Regions from separate parts of the Aquabacterium sp. A3 genome, predicted to be linked through region 1. Evidence: riboswitches for the same ligand, from Rfam matches in the RefSeq annotation. Region 1 holds a riboswitch; the other holds the start of a gene.
The links. Region 1 has a riboswitch for thiamine pyrophosphate ahead of WNB94_RS15475 (TonB-dependent siderophore receptor). Riboswitches for the same ligand answer to the same signal wherever they lie in the genome.
Positions count from the first base shown of each region.

Region 2: linked by a shared signal. The riboswitch ahead of thiC (phosphomethylpyrimidine synthase ThiC) and the one ahead of WNB94_RS15475 (TonB-dependent siderophore receptor) in region 1 are both predicted to bind thiamine pyrophosphate.

Region 1 is NZ_JBBPEV010000005.1:195,468-203,326, reverse strand. It holds gene WNB94_RS15505 (SLAC1 family transporter) at 1-6, opposite strand, end outside; gene WNB94_RS15500 (DUF3592 domain-containing protein) at 31-411, opposite strand; gene yfbR (5'-deoxynucleotidase) at 498-1,097, shown strand; gene WNB94_RS15490 (cation:proton antiporter) at 1,104-2,813, shown strand; tRNA gene WNB94_RS15485 (tRNA-Asn) at 2,855-2,930, opposite strand; tRNA gene WNB94_RS15480 (tRNA-Asn) at 2,986-3,061, opposite strand; gene WNB94_RS15475 (TonB-dependent siderophore receptor) at 3,176-5,374, opposite strand; TPP riboswitch at 5,468-5,569, opposite strand; gene WNB94_RS15470 (NAD(P)/FAD-dependent oxidoreductase) at 5,612-6,700, opposite strand; gene fdxA (ferredoxin FdxA) at 6,708-7,031, opposite strand; gene cobA (uroporphyrinogen-III C-methyltransferase) at 7,085-7,859, opposite strand, start outside.
Region 2 is NZ_JBBPEV010000001.1:1,557,704-1,565,562, forward strand. It holds gene WNB94_RS06905 (peptidoglycan D,D-transpeptidase FtsI family protein) at 1-490, opposite strand, end outside; gene ftsL (cell division protein FtsL) at 487-831, opposite strand; gene rsmH (16S rRNA (cytosine(1402)-N(4))-methyltransferase RsmH) at 828-1,847, opposite strand; gene mraZ (division/cell wall cluster transcriptional repressor MraZ) at 1,853-2,284, opposite strand; gene WNB94_RS06925 (hypothetical protein) at 2,650-2,892, shown strand; TPP riboswitch at 2,957-3,074, shown strand; gene thiC (phosphomethylpyrimidine synthase ThiC) at 3,302-5,206, shown strand; gene WNB94_RS06935 (FAD-dependent oxidoreductase) at 5,210-6,343, shown strand; gene thiS (sulfur carrier protein ThiS) at 6,340-6,576, shown strand; gene WNB94_RS06945 (thiazole synthase) at 6,580-7,383, shown strand; gene WNB94_RS06950 (bifunctional hydroxymethylpyrimidine kinase/phosphomethylpyrimidine kinase) at 7,401-7,859, shown strand, end outside.

The sequences.
Region 1 (7,859 bases):
AGCCACGGGTGACGGTGCGCTCAGGAATGATCAGCCAGGGATCAGCACGCTGACGGAGGGTTTGGCCGGGTCGTAGTACACGCGCACGGGCTGGCCCACCGGAAAGTCGGCCAGTTCTTTGAGTGACTCGGCCTCGCTGCTGTGGTTGTAGCCAAAGGCCCGAAGGCGGTTGCCGGTGTAGCTTTGGCCCTGCACCACGTAGCGGTAGCGCACTTCGCTGTGCCACATGTGCATGTCATGGCCGCTGCCGTCGCCGGTTTCATTGCGCGCCACCGCGCGGGCAGACAGCATCTCGCCCATCACAGAGGGCCACTGCGGGCTGGCCTGACGGATCTGCCAGGCGCGCCAGCCCAACACCGCAAACAGTGCAATCACTGCGATCAGGATCAATTTGCCCATTTCGTCCGACATGGCGTGGTCAAGGTTCTTGGTTGGCTTGATGCACGCTCATTTTGCGCGAAGATGATGACCTGTCATTGCCTTGCCGAGTTCGTGCCGTGTCCCTGTCTCCCCACAGCCCCTTTTACGCTCACCTGTACCGCCTGCGTTTCATCAAGCGCTGGGGGCTGATGCGCAATGCCGTGGAAGAGGATGTGGCGCAGCACAGTTGGGATGTGGCGGTGCTGGCCCATGCGCTGGCCGTGATCCGTCGTGATGTGCTGGGCCTGCCGGCCAACCCCGACGCGGTGGCCGCCAAGGCCTTGTTCCATGACGCCACCGAAGCCATCACCGGTGATTTGCCCACCCCGGTGAAGTATTCGCCTGCGATGCGTCAGGCCACGGGCCACCTGGAAGAGCAGGTGGCCGTTGAAATGACCCGCTTGCTGCCCGAGGCGCTTCGGCAAACCATGAAACCGATGATGGAGCATGCCGCCTGGTCGGACGACGAGGTGCAGCTGATCAAGACGGCCGACCGCCTGGCCGCCTGGCTCAAATGCCGCGCCGAGCTGCGCTATGGCAACCGAGAGTTCGAGCAGGCTGAAGCTCAGGTGCGCGAAAAAATGGACGCCACCATGACGCCCGAGCTGCGCTACTTCCTGGACGTGTTTGCGCCAGCCTTCGACCTGACGCTGGATTCGCTGATGCGGGGCGGGTGATCGCGCATGCACGGCGCCATGCCCTTGATCGTCACCCTGGCTGCGGCACTGGGCCTGGCCTTGGTGTTCGGCTTCGTGGCCAGCCGCCTGAAGCTGCCAGCCCTGGTCGGCTATCTGCTGGCAGGCATCGTGATCGGGCCCCATTCGCCCGGCTTCGTGGCCGACGTGAACCTGGCCATGCAACTGGCCGAGATCGGCGTGATGTTGCTGATGTTCGGCGTGGGGCTGCACTTCTCTCTGGACGATTTGATCGCGGTGCGTCGCATCGCGGTGCCTGGTGCGGTGGTGCAGATGGGAACGGCCACGGCCATGGGCGCGGTGCTGGCCTGGTGGTGGGGCTGGCCGTGGCCCGCCGCGTTGCTCTTTGGGGTGGCGCTGTCGGTGGCCAGCACGGTGGTGTTGCTCAGGGCCCTGGAAAGCCGAGGCGCCATCGACAGCGTCAACGGCAAGATCGCTGTGGGCTGGCTGGTGGTGGAAGACCTGGCGATGGTGCTCGTGCTGGTGATGTTGCCCACCGTGGCCGCCTGGTCGCACGGTGAAGGGCAGGCGCAAGACGCCTGGCAGACTCTGTTGCGCACCTTGCTGGCCGTGGGCGCCTTCCTGGTGGTGATGCTGGTGGCGGGCCGCAAGGTGCTGCCCTGGGTGCTGTTGCACATCAGTCGAACGGGCAGTCGCGAGTTGTTCACGTTGGGGGTGATGGCGGCGGCCGTCACCATCGCGTATGGGTCGTCTGCGCTGTTTGGGGTCTCGGTGGCCCTGGGGGCCTTTTTCGCCGGCCTGGTCTTGCGTGAATCCGAGTTCAGCCACCGCGCGGCCGAAGAGTCGCTGCCGTTTCGCGATGCCTTCGCCGTGTTGTTTTTCGTCTCGGTGGGCATGCTGTTCGATCCGGCGGTTCTGGTCGATCAACCGATGCATGTGCTGGGGGTGGCCGCCATCATCATCCTGGGTAAATCAGTGGCTGCCGCGGCCTTGGTGCTGGCGTTTCGCTATCCGCTCAACACGGCGCTGACGGTGTCCGTTAGCCTGGCGCAGATTGGCGAGTTTTCATTCATTCTGGCGGCGCTGGGCACCAGCCTGGGCGTGTTGCCGGCCGAAGCCAAAAGCCTGATCGTGGCCGGGGCCATGCTCTCGATTGCGCTCAATCCCTTGCTGTTCTCGCTGATCGAGCCGGTGCGGCAATGGGTGCTGCAGCGCTCCGAGCTGGCCCGCAGGCTGGAGGCGCGCGAAGACCCCCTGGCCGAGCTGCCCATCACCACCCACCAACGCTACCTGGCCCGGCAGGTGGTGCTCGTGGGCTACGGTGGCGTGGGGCGCCGTGTGGCCGAGGCCTTGTACGCGCAGCGCGTGCCGTTCGTGGTGGTGGCGCGCAGCCGCGCCGTGGTGGAAGACCTGCGCGCACGGGGGTGGGCGGCCGTGTTTGGTGAGGCGGTCGAGCCAGCCACCCTGATCCAGGCCCACATTGCCCACGCTCGGCAACTGGTGGTGACGGGCCACGACGCCGGAGAGGCCTTGATCATGCTGGAGACGGCGCGCGCCTTGAATACCGACATCGTGGCCGTGGCGCAGGCCGGCAGCGACGATGAAGCCCGCTGGTTGCGGCAGGCTGGCTACCAGCAGGTGTTCACCGGAGACGATGGCCTGTCGGCCATGCTGGTGCAAACGGTGGAAATGGCGCCTGGCGCATCGGGTGCCTCTGGCTCGTCTGGTAGCGCATGAAAAAACCCAGCGCAGACGATGTCTGGGCTGGGTTGGCAGAGTGGCTCCCCGACCTGGGCTCGAACCAGGGACCTACGGATTAACAGTCCGGCGCTCTACCGACTGAGCTATCGGGGAATATCTGTTGATGTCGGGCCTTGCGATTTCGGCAGGCAAGGCCGTCTTGGATGTTTGGCTCCCCGACCTGGGCTCGAACCAGGGACCTACGGATTAACAGTCCGGCGCTCTACCGACTGAGCTATCGGGGAATACTTCGCCGTCGTTGACTGCGAAGACCAAGACTATAGCATCGTTTCCGTGACCGGCGCTGCGTTCATGCAACGCCCGACGTCACAAAACCATCACGGTTTTTCAGCAGTCGCTCAAAAGTCCACTTGCGCCGAGGCCATCACGCTGCGGCGCGCCATGGGGAACAGGTAATAGTGCCCGAACTCTTTCGGCGACTCCCGCCAGGCACGCACGTCGAACAGGTTGTGCACCGCCACGCGCCAGGTGATGTTGTACGGGCCACCCAGGCTCTGCACGGCGCGCAGGCTCAGGTCGGCGCGCGTCCAGCTGGGCAGGTGCACGCGGTTGTCGTCCGTCACGGCGCGACGCCCTTCGTGGATCACGTCCATCTGCAGCGTCACGGGCAGCGGGGCGGCCCAGGTGTGGCTGCCCGAGAGCTTCACCGTCTGGCGCGGTACGTTCACCGGCTCTTTGCCATTCAGTGCCGCCGTCGCGCTGTTGCGGCGCTCGGCGTCCAGGATCATGGCGCTGGCGGCCAGGCCCCAGGCACCGAAGCGCCCTTGCCAGAAGCCCTCCAGGCCACGGTGCTCGGCCTCGCCGTCGTACTGGAAGCGGTTGTTCACCTCTTCGGCCAGCGGGCGGTGGATGAGGAACAGGTTCGCCCCCCACTGGCCGCTGATTCGACCAGCGCGGTGCTGGCCTTTGATGCCCAGCTCGGTCTGGCGGCTCTTCAAGGCGGGCAGAACCTGACCAGCATTGTCCAGCCCTGTGTTGCGCGGAGCTGCATTCAGCTCGATGCCCTGGCCCCAGCTCAGGTAGGCCTGGGTTTGCGGCGCCACCGTCCAGCCCAGGGCCAACCAGGGGGTCGTCACGTTCTGCGACAAGCGAATGGCCTCGCCACCATCTGTTTGAACGCTGCTGCGGGTCAATTGGGTGTGGCGAAGGCCCACCCAGGCTTGCCAGGTCTCCGAGAAGCGGATGTGGTCCAAGGCCGACCACTCGGTGCTGCGCTCCCAGCGGTTCGTGCCCGCCACATCCAGGCTGGGGGCTGCCGGCACCGGTGTGCCTGGCGCGTTCACGGCAATGGTGCCGCTGTAGTTGTAGGCTTGGGGCTTGATGTCGGTGTCGTACAGGCTGCGCATCACGCTGAAGCGCAACTGGTGCTGCAGGCCACCCCACTGCACTTGGCCATTCAACTCGGCCTTCAGGGCCTGGCTGTGGCGGTACTCGTTGTCAGAGCGGTAGTCATAAATGTCCACCGTTCCGTCGTCGTAGAACGAGATGCCATGGTCCAGCTCGGTGTAACCGTATGGAAACGCCGCCCGGTCATCGGTGCGCAAGCGCTGAAACCCATACATCACGCTGCTGTCCCAGCCCTGACCCAGGTTCTGGCGCCAGCGCAGGCTGCCACTCAGACCACGCAGGTCCACGGGCTGGGTCCAGGCCTGGTCGTTCAGGTTGAGGCTGCGGCGGTAGGCCGTGTCAGAGGGCAGGGCATCGCCCAGCAGGCTCAGCCCAGGCACGCTGGGTTGTTGCGTGCGGCTGTGCTCCAGTTCAGCCTCCACCACGGTGTCGGCCGACAAACGCCAGTCGGTGGCCACCGCCAGCAGGTAGGCGCGGCCCTTGGTGTTGTCGATGTGGGTGTTCAGGCGTGAGGCGGCGGCGTTCACGCGCAGGCCCATGGCGCCATCAGCGCCAAAGCGTGTCGACACGTCCAGCGCGCCGCGCTGGGCCCCGGCATCGTCCAGACCCACCTCCACCGAGCGCTGCGGCGCCGCCGTGGGGCGCTTGACCAGCAGGTTCACCAGGCCGCCGGGCGAACTCACGCCCGACTGCAGGCCACTGGTGCCCTTGAGCAACTCCACCGCCGCTTTGTTGTCCAGCAGCAGGCGGGTCTCGGCGCTGATGGGCAGGCCTTCGCGGCGGTAGTTGTAGGCGTTGTCCAGCTTGAAGCCCCGAATGCTCAGGTAATCCCAGTAGCCGGTGGTGTTGTACGAGTCGGTGGTGCTGGCGTCCAGCTTGCTCACGTCCGACAGGCGCGCCATGCCGGCATCCTTCATGGTGTCGGCCGCGAAGGTCTGGGCTTGCAGCGGGGTTTGCCAGGCGGGCAGCTCGCCCAGTCCGGCGATGCCGGCCCGCGCACTGCGCTTGACGATGCTGGCGCTCACGCCGATGGCGGGCAGCTCGTCTGCAGATGGCGTGGTGGCGGTCGCCGTGGTGGTGGTTTCAGCCTGCGCATTGATGGCGCCACACAGGGCCGTCAAGGTGAGCACCGAGACCGACACCGCGACGGGCCGGCAAGGCAAGGCAGGACGCAAAGAAAGGCGACGCATCAGAAGGACTCCAGCAGATGGTCGCGCAGGAGCCGATGACGCCGCCGTGCTTGCTCTGCGCTGTCAGGCGCACATGACGCCTTGAGCGAAGCGGCCCGGCAGGCCATGCTTCCCTACGCGAGGATGATCTCGTTCAGGTTCGAAGGGACTCTCTCAGTGCTGGCACGACAGGCCAGCACACCCCTAGCAAGGCGTGGATTCTAGCGCCATGCCCGTCGACGGGCGGGCGCTGGCACATCACCCTCGGCCCAGGCGGGCCTTCAGCAATGGGCTGGTGGTGGTGTAAAGCAGGTGCTGGGGGGCGTCTGGGTGCAGCGCGGCATGGGCGGCGTGCGCCGCCAGCGTGGCCTCATGAAAGCCACACAGCAACAGGCGCTTCTTGCCGGGGTAGGTGTTGATGTCACCCACGGCATACACCCCGGGCAGGCTGCTTTCAAAGCGGTCAGGTGACACGGCCACCTGCTTGCGCTCCAGCGTCAAACCCCATTCGCTCAGCGGCCCCAGTTTGGGGCTCAGTCCCAGACGGATCAACAAGTGGTCCAGCGGCAGGTGGTGGTGCTGGCCGTCCGCCCCCAGCAAGCGCAGGCTGCGCAGGCCCTCCTCGGGCCGTTCTTGTTGATACTCCGCGCCGTCCGGCAGGCCCAGCGCCAACTGAACGCTGCCCAACGACAGCTGCTCACGCAGTGCGGCGTCCAGCTCGGCGTCCACCTGAAAGGCATCGCGACGGTGCAGCAGCGTCAGGCGGGCTGGGCGCCGCTCGGGCGCCTCGGCCAGCAGGTTCAACACGGCGCTGACGGCTTCTTCTCCGCCACCGTGCACCACGAGATGTTGGCCCGCCCAGGCCGGCGTGGCGTCGGCCGCCGGCAGGTGGTGATGCACATTGGGGGCCAGCGCCAGCCCCGGCATCTTCAGTGTGCGCGGCACGAACGCGCCAGCCCCGGCCGCCACGAACACCGCCCGTGCCAGGAACTGCTGGCCATGGTCGGTGTGCAACTCGAACCGGCCGTCGCCTGTGGGCCGCAGGCTCGCCACCCGTTGGTTCAGGTGCAGCGAGGCCCACTGGCCATCGGCCTGTCGGGGCAGGAACGGCGACGCCTGCTCCAGCAGGCGCTGAGCCAGCTCGCGCCCAGAACAGGCCGGAACGCCGGGCACGTCGTAGATGGGTTTGTCGGGATACAGTGCAACGCACTGTCCCCCGGGTTCGGGCAGGGCATCCACCACCTGGGCACTCATGCCCAGCAGGCCCAGCTGAAAGACCTGGAACAGGCCGACAGGGCCCGCCCCGACGACCAGGGCGTCCGTCTCGATCAGGGTGGAGGCCGACACGCCGATGTCAGCGAATCAGTTGATCCAGCTTGTCCGTTTTGTCCTTCCAGTCATCCGCGTCAGGCAGTGGCGTCTTGCGCTTGGTGATGCTGGGCCATTTTTTGGCCAGGTCGGCATTGATCTGGATGTATTGCTGCTGGTCACCCGGCACATCTTCTTCCGGGACGATGGCATTGACGGGGCATTCGGGGATGCACACCGCACAGTCAATGCATTCATCGGGATCGATGACGAGGAAGTTGGGGCCTTCGCGGAAGCAATCCACCGGGCACACGTCCACACAGTCCGTGTATTTGCAGCGGATGCAGGCTTCGGTGACGACGTGGGTCATGACGTTCTCAGTTGATGTTGATGATGGGGATCGGGGCCGGATTTTACGGGTGCTCAGCCCTTTGCGGGGGGCTGACCTTCTCCGCACAGGGGGATGTGGGTCAAAGGTTCGTCAGGTAGTTCGGTGGCGCCAGCGCCCACAATGACCAGGGTGGGGCGGCCGGCATGGATGGCCGAAGCCTCGTCCAGCGTGCCCACCGTGTGCACGGTGTGGCGCATGTCAGGCCAGCCGGCGCGCGACACCACGCTCACCTCGGCGTTGGTGGGCCAGCCGGCATCCAGCAGGCCTTGCGACAAGGGCGCCAGTTGGCGACCGGCCATGTAGAAGACCTCGGTGTCGGCGCGTTGGCCGGGGCCCATGCCGCACTGGAGATCGCCGGTGCGGGTCATGGCCGTGGTGAAGCTCACGCTGCGGCCCGTGCCCCGCCGGGTCAAGGGACGCAGGGTGGCTGCGGCCGCCGCCAAGGCCGACGTCACGCCCGGCACCACCTCGCAGGCGATGCCGGCGCTGTGCAAGGCATGCAGTTCTTCTTCCAGCCGCCCGAACAGCGAGGGATCGCCCCCTTTGAGTCGGGCCACCACGCCGTTGGCACCATGGCTGGCTCCGACGGCCTGGGCATGTTCAACCAGCAGGCGGTTGATGCGGGTCTGGCCATTGAAATCACTGCCTTCTTTGCCAGAAAAGCCGCGCTTGCCCACGTCCACCCAGGTGGCCGACGGTGCGAGGTCGCGCAGGCCGGGGTCGGCCAGGGCGTCGAACAGCACCACCTGCGCCTGCGCCAGCAGGCGGGCGCCGCGCACGGTGATCAGGTCGGCCTCGCCAGGGCCG
Region 2 (7,859 bases), on a different contig from region 1:
CCACGGCCTGGGCCACCTCGTCGTCCACCTTGCGGCGCAACCACACGAAGTTGGGGCTGCGAGACAGGCGCTTGTCGAGCTCGCCCACGCTCATGCCCAGAAGCTTGGCCAGTTCACGCTTTTGCGCCGCAGAGGCATCCAGGTCTTTGGGGATGGCCCACAGCGAGGGCGCCGGCACGCTGGAGGCCAGCAACTCGCCGTGGCGATCCAGGATGCGGCCACGGTTGGCCTCCAGGGCAATGCGCCGTTCGTACCGGCTGGCGCCCTGCTCCAGGTAGAAGTCGTTTTCGATGATCTGAATCCAGGCCGCGCGCCCGATGAGCACTGCAAAACCCAGGCCGATGGCACCGATCATGAACTTGACACGCCACGGCGGGGTGCGCGACGCCAGCAAAGGGCTGCTCGCATAACGCACCGAGGGCATGGCCCCCAGCTTGCGCTGTCGGGGCTGCCCTCGCAGGCGGCGCCAGAAATCGCCCAGCCGGCTCATGGCGCACGCCCCCCCATGCCGGCAGGCACCGCGCCAGAGGCGGCCGCCACGGGCGGTGCAGGCACCACCCACGAGCCGGATTGGGCCACATAGTGGGTCACGGCGGGCGTGGGGGCCGCCATGCGCAGCTTGTCACGCGCCAGCTTCTCCACGCGCAGGGGCGTGGCCTGCACGCGCTTTTCCAGTTGCAGGCGCTCGTAGTCGATCTGCAGTTCGCGCGAGGCGCGCTGGGCTCGCTCCATCTCGACAAACAGGCGACGCGATTCGTAGCTGGACTGCACCAGCCAGAAGCAGCTCAGGAGCAGCACAGCCGCCAGGATGAGGTTCATGCGCAGGCTCATCGCGACCTCCTGCCCCGCGCAGGCGCCGCACCGCGACCGGACGCCGGCGGTGTGTAGGGCACCTCGGTGCGCTCGGCCACACGCAAGACCGCCGAGCGTGAGCGGGGGTTGGCCGCCACCTCGTCCGCAGAGGGCTTGATGCGGGCCACGGCCTGGAGCATCAGCGGCTTGGGCGCGGCAAATGGCGCCCGGCGATCCACTTCGTCACGGCTGTGGCGAGCGATGAAGGTCTTGACGATGCGGTCTTCCAGCGAGTGGAAGCTGATCACGGCCAGGCGCCCGCCTGGCGCCAGCATGCTCAGTGCGGCGTCCAGCGCATCTTCGAGCTCGCCGAGCTCACGGTTGACGTGAATCCGAAGAGCCTGGAAGGTGCGGGTGGCAGGGTCTTGCCCGGCCTCGCGGGTTTTGACCGAACGAGCCACGAGCGCCGCCAGCTCGGCGGTGGTGCGCACAGGCTGGCCTTCATCGCGGCGAGCGACAAGCGCCTTTGCAATGGGCCAAGCAAACCGTTCTTCGCCATAGGTCTGGATCACATGGGAGATTGCTTCCACCGAGGCGCTGGCCAGGAAATCGGCCGCGCTCTCGCCCTGCGTCGTGTCCATGCGCATGTCCAGCGGCGCATCGAACCGAAAGCTGAAACCCCGCATGGGGTTGTCAATCTGCGGCGACGACACGCCGATGTCCATCAACAGGCCATCCACCTGGGGCCAGCCGTGCTCGCGCGCCACGTCGGCCCAGGACGAAAAGGGGGCGTGGGCAATGGCGAAGCGCTCGTCGTGGATGGCGGCCTCGCCCTGGGTGGCGTGGGCGATGGCCTCAGGGTCACGGTCGAGCGCCAGGAGCCGAGCCTCAGGCCCGAGATGGGACAGGATCAGGCGCGAATGCCCCCCGCGACCGAAGGTGGCGTCCACGTAACGCCCTTGCGGACGCGGGCCCACATCGCCGTCCCACAAGGCCTGAACGGCCTCGTGCAGCAAAACGGTGTGGTGCTGCCAAGGTTGCTGGGTGGCCTGCATGGGCGTCAGAAGGTGAAGTCCTGCAAGGCCTGGGGCATGGGCTCGGCCATCACGGCCGACTCATGGGCGGCGTAGCGTTCGGCGTCCCACAACTCGAAGTGGCTGCCCATGCCGAGCAGCATCACGTCTTTCTGGAGCCCGGCAGCCGCCCGCAGCTCGGGCGCCACCAGCACACGCGCCGCGCCGTCGATCTCCACATCCTGGGCGTTGCCCAGAAAGATGCGCTTCCAGCCCGCCGCCGACATGGGCAGGGCCGCGATCTTGTCGCGGAAAGCCTCCCACGCGGGGCGGGGGAAGATCATCAGGCAGCCATCGGGGTTTTTGGTGATGGTCAACTGCCCCTCACAAAGGGCCTGCAAGGCATCGCGATGGCGCACCGGGACCGCCAAGCGTCCCTTGGCGTCCATCGACAGCGCCGAAGCCCCTTGAAAGACCAGAGTCACACAAAACCCCACGAATTTGCACTAAATCCCACTTTAACCGAGCTCCGGGGTCGAAACAAGGTCAAACGCTAAAAAAAATCAATGAAATCAAATACTTACGTGCGTTTTGAAGGGGTCGGCAGAAGAAAAAAGTCCTTAATAATCAACAACCTGCACAAGGGACTGGAAGTGGTGCTTGAGCAAATTCCCCATCCTGGGCGAGGCCGGTGACCCGGCAAGTGCGCCCGCCCACCGGGACTGTGGTGCGCTGCACAACACCCCCCTCACACGCAGGGGGCACCCCCCTCGCACTGGGGATGACCGCCATGCCATGCCCTGCCTACACTGGGACAAATTGGTTTCAAACACAGGTAGACCTCATGCGTCCGCTGTTCGCGATCGTGCCTTTGGTGGCCCTGCTCTTCTGGTTGGGCGAGCCCCAAGGCCAGAGTGCGGCCCTCATGGCCGACAGCAACACCTCCAGCCCGGCCGGTGCCGACCGCCGGTCATCCAGCCTTGAAGAGGGCTTCCCGCTGAACGCCTCGGTGCTCACGCCCCGCAGCATGACCCACACCGGCGTGAGCGCCCACCTGGTGTCCACCGGCTGGCAGCCCAGTCGCTGAGCCGCGCCTGACACCGCCCGGCGCCCGGTGGCGCTTGATGTCCCGGCCCGAGGGCACTACACTGGCCCTTGCTCCGGGGTGTGCCACGTGATCCGATCACGCAGGCGCTGAGATGGTGAAACACCGAACCCGTTGAACTTGATCCGGTTCATACCGGCGAAAGAAGAGCTGTCCCGTCAGGCCGCCTCTGGAAGAGGTCCGTGATGGAGGCGGCCCGCTCGGTTGCGCCTCCTGGCCGCATCCCCGACGGGCCACCCCCTGCGCACCCCATCCTCCCGGCGACCCGAAGGCGCCCCTCGGAGCACGTGCCCCATGGCTTTGGCCATGGCACCTGCATCCACACCGAGGAGAGCCCACCGTGAACGCCCCTGACATCGCACCCGAGATCGCCCAGGCCGCCGCCGAGTCCCTGAACGAACGCACCCGACTGACGCGCGAGCCCTTGCCCGCGTCCCGCAAGGTCTATGTCGAAGGCAGCCACCCCCAGTTGCCCGAGCCCTTGCGCGTGCCCATGCGCGAGGTCTCGCTGACCCATGGCGAAGCCGTCACGCTGTACGACTGCTCGGGCCCCTACACCGACCCGAACGTCGACATCGACGTGACACGCGGCTTGCCCGCGGTGCGCGAGGCGGCCATCCTGGCGCGTGGCGACACCGAGGCCTACGAAGGCCGCGCCGTGCTGGCGGTGGACGACGGGCTGAAAGAAGGCGAACGTCACGACGAGCGCATGGCCGCGCTGCGCGCCGCCGCCAGCGGACTGCAACGCACGCCACGCCGCGCCCGTGCAGGCGCCAACGTCACGCAGATGCACTACGCGCGCCAAGGCATCGTCACGCCAGAGATGGCGTTCATTGCCCTGCGCGAGAACCAGCGCCGCATCGAGCTGGCTGAAGATTGGCGCGCGAAGTACGGCCAAAACGCCGAACGCGAAGCCCGCCTGCGCGGCAACCCCATGGGTGCCGCCATCCCGCGCGAGATCACGCCCGAGTTCGTGCGCGACGAGGTGGCGCGCGGCCGCGCCGTGATCCCCGCCAACATCAACCACACCGAGCTGGAGCCGATGATCATCGGCCGCAACTTCCTGGTCAAGGTCAACGCCAACATCGGCAACAGCGCCGTCACCTCGTCGATCGAAGAAGAAGTCGAGAAGATGGTGTGGTCCATCCGCTGGGGCGCCGACACGGTGATGGACCTGTCCACCGGCAAGCACATCCACACCACGCGCGACTGGATCGTGCGCAACAGCCCCGTGCCCATCGGCACCGTGCCCATCTACCAGGCACTCGAAAAGGTCGGTGGCGTGGCCGAAGACCTGACCTGGGCCATCTTCCGCGACACGCTGATCGAGCAGGCCGAGCAAGGGGTGGACTACTTCACCATCCACGCGGGCCTGCGCCTGCCCTTCATCCACCTCACGGCCAACCGGCGCACGGGCATCGTCTCGCGCGGCGGCTCGATCCTGGCGAAGTGGTGCATCGCGCACCACAAAGAGAACTTCCTCTACACGCACTTCGAAGAGATCTGCGAGATCATGAAGGCGTACGACGTGACCTTCTCGCTGGGCGATGGCTTGCGCCCCGGGTGCTTGAGCGATGCCAACGACGAGGCCCAGTTCGCCGAGCTGCGCACGCTGGGCGAGCTCACGCAGATCGCGTGGAAGCACGACGTGCAGACCATCATCGAAGGCCCTGGCCACGTGCCCATGCACCTGATCCAGGCCAACATGGACGAGCAGTTGAAACACTGCCACGAGGCACCCTTCTACACGCTGGGCCCGCTGACCATCGACATCGCGCCCGGGTACGACCACATCGCCTCGGCGATTGGCGCGGCCATGATCGGCTGGATGGGCACGGCCATGCTCTGCTATGTGACACCGAAGGAGCACCTGGGCCTGCCCAACCGCGACGACGTCAAGCAGGGCCTGATCGCCTACAAGATCGCGGCGCACGCAGCGGATGTGGCCAAGGGGCACCCGGCGGCCCGCGCCCGCGACGACGCGCTCTCGCAAGCGCGTTTCGACTTCCGCTGGCAGGACCAGTTCAACCTGGGCCTGGACCCCGAAACCGCGCGTGATTTCCACGACGAGACGCTCCCGAAGGACGCGGCCAAGGTGGCGCACTTTTGCTCGATGTGCGGCCCCAAGTTCTGCTCGATGAAGATCACCCAGGAGGTGCGCGAGTTCGCCGCGGCCCAGGGCGTGGGCGACGGCGAAGCCATCGCCCACGGCATGGCGCAGAAGTCCGACGAGTTCAAGCAGGTCGGTGGTGAGCTCTACATCCCCGTGCACCCCGTCATCAGCCCCAAGGGTTGAACCATGACCTCGCACTCCACAGAACAGGACGCCGCCCGGCCCCTGCGCATCGGCATTGCAGGCGCCGGCTTGCTGGGCCGCCTGCTGGCTTGGACCTTGTGCAAGGCCGGTCACCAGGTCTCGGTCTTTGATCCGTCGCCTGGCCCGGCCGCGCGCTTTGATGGGCACCAGGCTGCCGGCCTCACCGCCGCCGGGATGCTCAGCCCCCTGGCCGAGCTGGACCAGGCCGACCCCGACGTGGCGGCGCTGGGGTGGCGCTCGCTGGATCGCTGGCGAGACATCACCGCGGCCCTTGCGCACACCGGACCGCTGGCCCCCTGCTTTCGGCAGTCCGGCAGCCTGCTGGTGGCCCACGGCCCCGATCTGGGCACGGCCCACCGCGTGCTGCAGCGGCTGGCGCAAGCCCACCAACCGCCCTGGCCGGCCCCCCGGCCGCTGCAGGCCGCCGAACTGCACACACTCGAGCCCGAGCTGCACGGTGCGCAGGGGCCGCTGCATGCCTGGCTGCTGCCCGATGAAGGCTGCATCGACACCGTGGTCACGATGCAGGCGCTGCACGACCAGGCCTGCACGGCCGAATGGCACTGGGGGCAGACCGTGACGGACGTGAGCCCCGGTGCGCTGCACCTGCATGACGGCCACACCCTGGCCGTCGACTGGGCCATCGACGTGCGCGGCACAGGCGCGCGCGCCAGCCTGCCCGTGCGCGGTGTGCGCGGCGAACTGGTCTGGCTGCATGCGCCCGGGGTGCGCCTGACGCGCCCGGTGCGCCTGCTGCATCCGCGACACCGCGTGTACATCGTGCCGCGTCCGGGCGACGTGGTGCTGGTGGGTGCCAGCGAGCTGGAAAGCGAGGACCGGTCGGGCGTGTCACTGCGCAGCGCGGTCGAGCTGATGGCCGCCGCGCACAGCGTGCTGCCGGCCCTGGCCGAGGCCCGCATCCTGCGGACCGACACCAACCTGCGCCCCGCCCTGCCCGACCACCGCCCACGGCTGCATGCCGAACCCGGCCTGCTGCGCATCAACGGCCTGTACCGCCACGGCTGGTTGCTGGCCCCGGCCCTGGTGGAGGACGGACTGCGGCACCTGATGCCCACCTTCACGCCCCCCCTCTCCCCCACCCCCGTGACCGCATGACCGACACACTGACCATCCACACCGAAGCGGGCCCCTTGGCGTTGCCCGCCGGCGCCACACTGGCCGACGCACTGCGCCGCCTGCTGCCAGGCGATGAGGCCGAGCAGGCCGAAGCGGCCGCGCGCCTGGCCACCGCCGTCAATGGCGACTTTGTGCCGCGCAACCAGCGCGCCAGCCATGCGCTGCGCGACGGCGACACCGTCTTGTGTTTTGCACCCATCACGGGAGGTTGACCCATGGCCACGCAAGACCTCTGGCACATCGGCGACACCGCCTTGCACAGCCGATTCCTGCTGGGCACGGCCGGCCACCCTTCGCCGGCCGTGCTGCAGCAGGCCATCGAAGCCTCGGGCAGCCAGGTACTCACCCTGGGGCTCAAACGCACGCTGGCCACCACAGGCCAGGACAACGGCTTCGTGCGGGTGATCCGCGACACCGCACAGGCGTGCAACGCCCACCTGCTGCCCAACACGGCGGGGTGCCGCAGCGCCCGCGACGCCATCAGCCTGGCCCACATGGCGCGTGAACTGCTGGACACCCGCTGGATCAAGCTCGAGGTGGTGGGCGATGAACAAACCCTGCAGCCCGACCCGTTCGAGCTGCTGACCGCCGCCAGGCAACTGGTGCAAGACGGCTTCGAGGTGCTGCCGTACTGCACCGACGACCTGGTGAGCGCCCATCGGCTGGTGGACGCCGGCTGTCGCATCCTCATGCCCTGGGCCGCCCCCATCGGCTCGGGCCTGGGCCTGCTCAACCCCTGGGCCTTGCGCACCCTGCGTGCGCGACTGCCCCACATCACCCTGATCGTGGACGCCGGACTGGGCGCCCCCTCGCACGCCACGGCCGCCATGGAGCTGGGCATGGACGCCGTGCTCCTGAACTCGGCGGTCTCGCAGGCGGGAGACCCGGTGCGCATGGCCCGAGCCTTCGCCCACGGGGTGCGCGCCGGCAGAGAGGGCTTCCTGGCGGGGCTCATGCCCAGCAGTGATGTGGCCATCGCCACCACCCCGGTGGGTGGCCAGCCCTTTGTCCTGTCATGAGTGCGGCCGTGAACCCCATGGCCCCGCCCATCATCTGGTGCATCGGCGGGCTTGACACGGCCGGGGGCGCCGGCCTGAGTGCAGACCAACGCGCCGCCGAGGCCATGGGCGTGCACGCCTGCCCGGTGGCGGCCTGCCTGACGGCGCAACACTCACGGGGGGTGTCGATGGTGCAGCCCGTGGACACCACCATGCTGGACGCGCAACTGCTCGCCCTGGCGCAAGACATGCCGCCGGTGGCGATCAAAACGGGCCTGTTGGGCAGCGCAGCGGCCATCCACACCGTGGCCTGCTGGGTGGACGCCCTACGCCAGGGCCGCGCAGACGGCCTGCCGGCCCTGGTCGTTGATCCCGTGCTGAGCGCCAGTGCCGGCGGCGCCGCGTTCAGCGACGAGGCGATCGTGGCCGCCTACCGCACCCACCTCTTGCCCCGCGCCACGGTGATCACGCCCAACCGCGCCGAGGCGGCGGTGCTG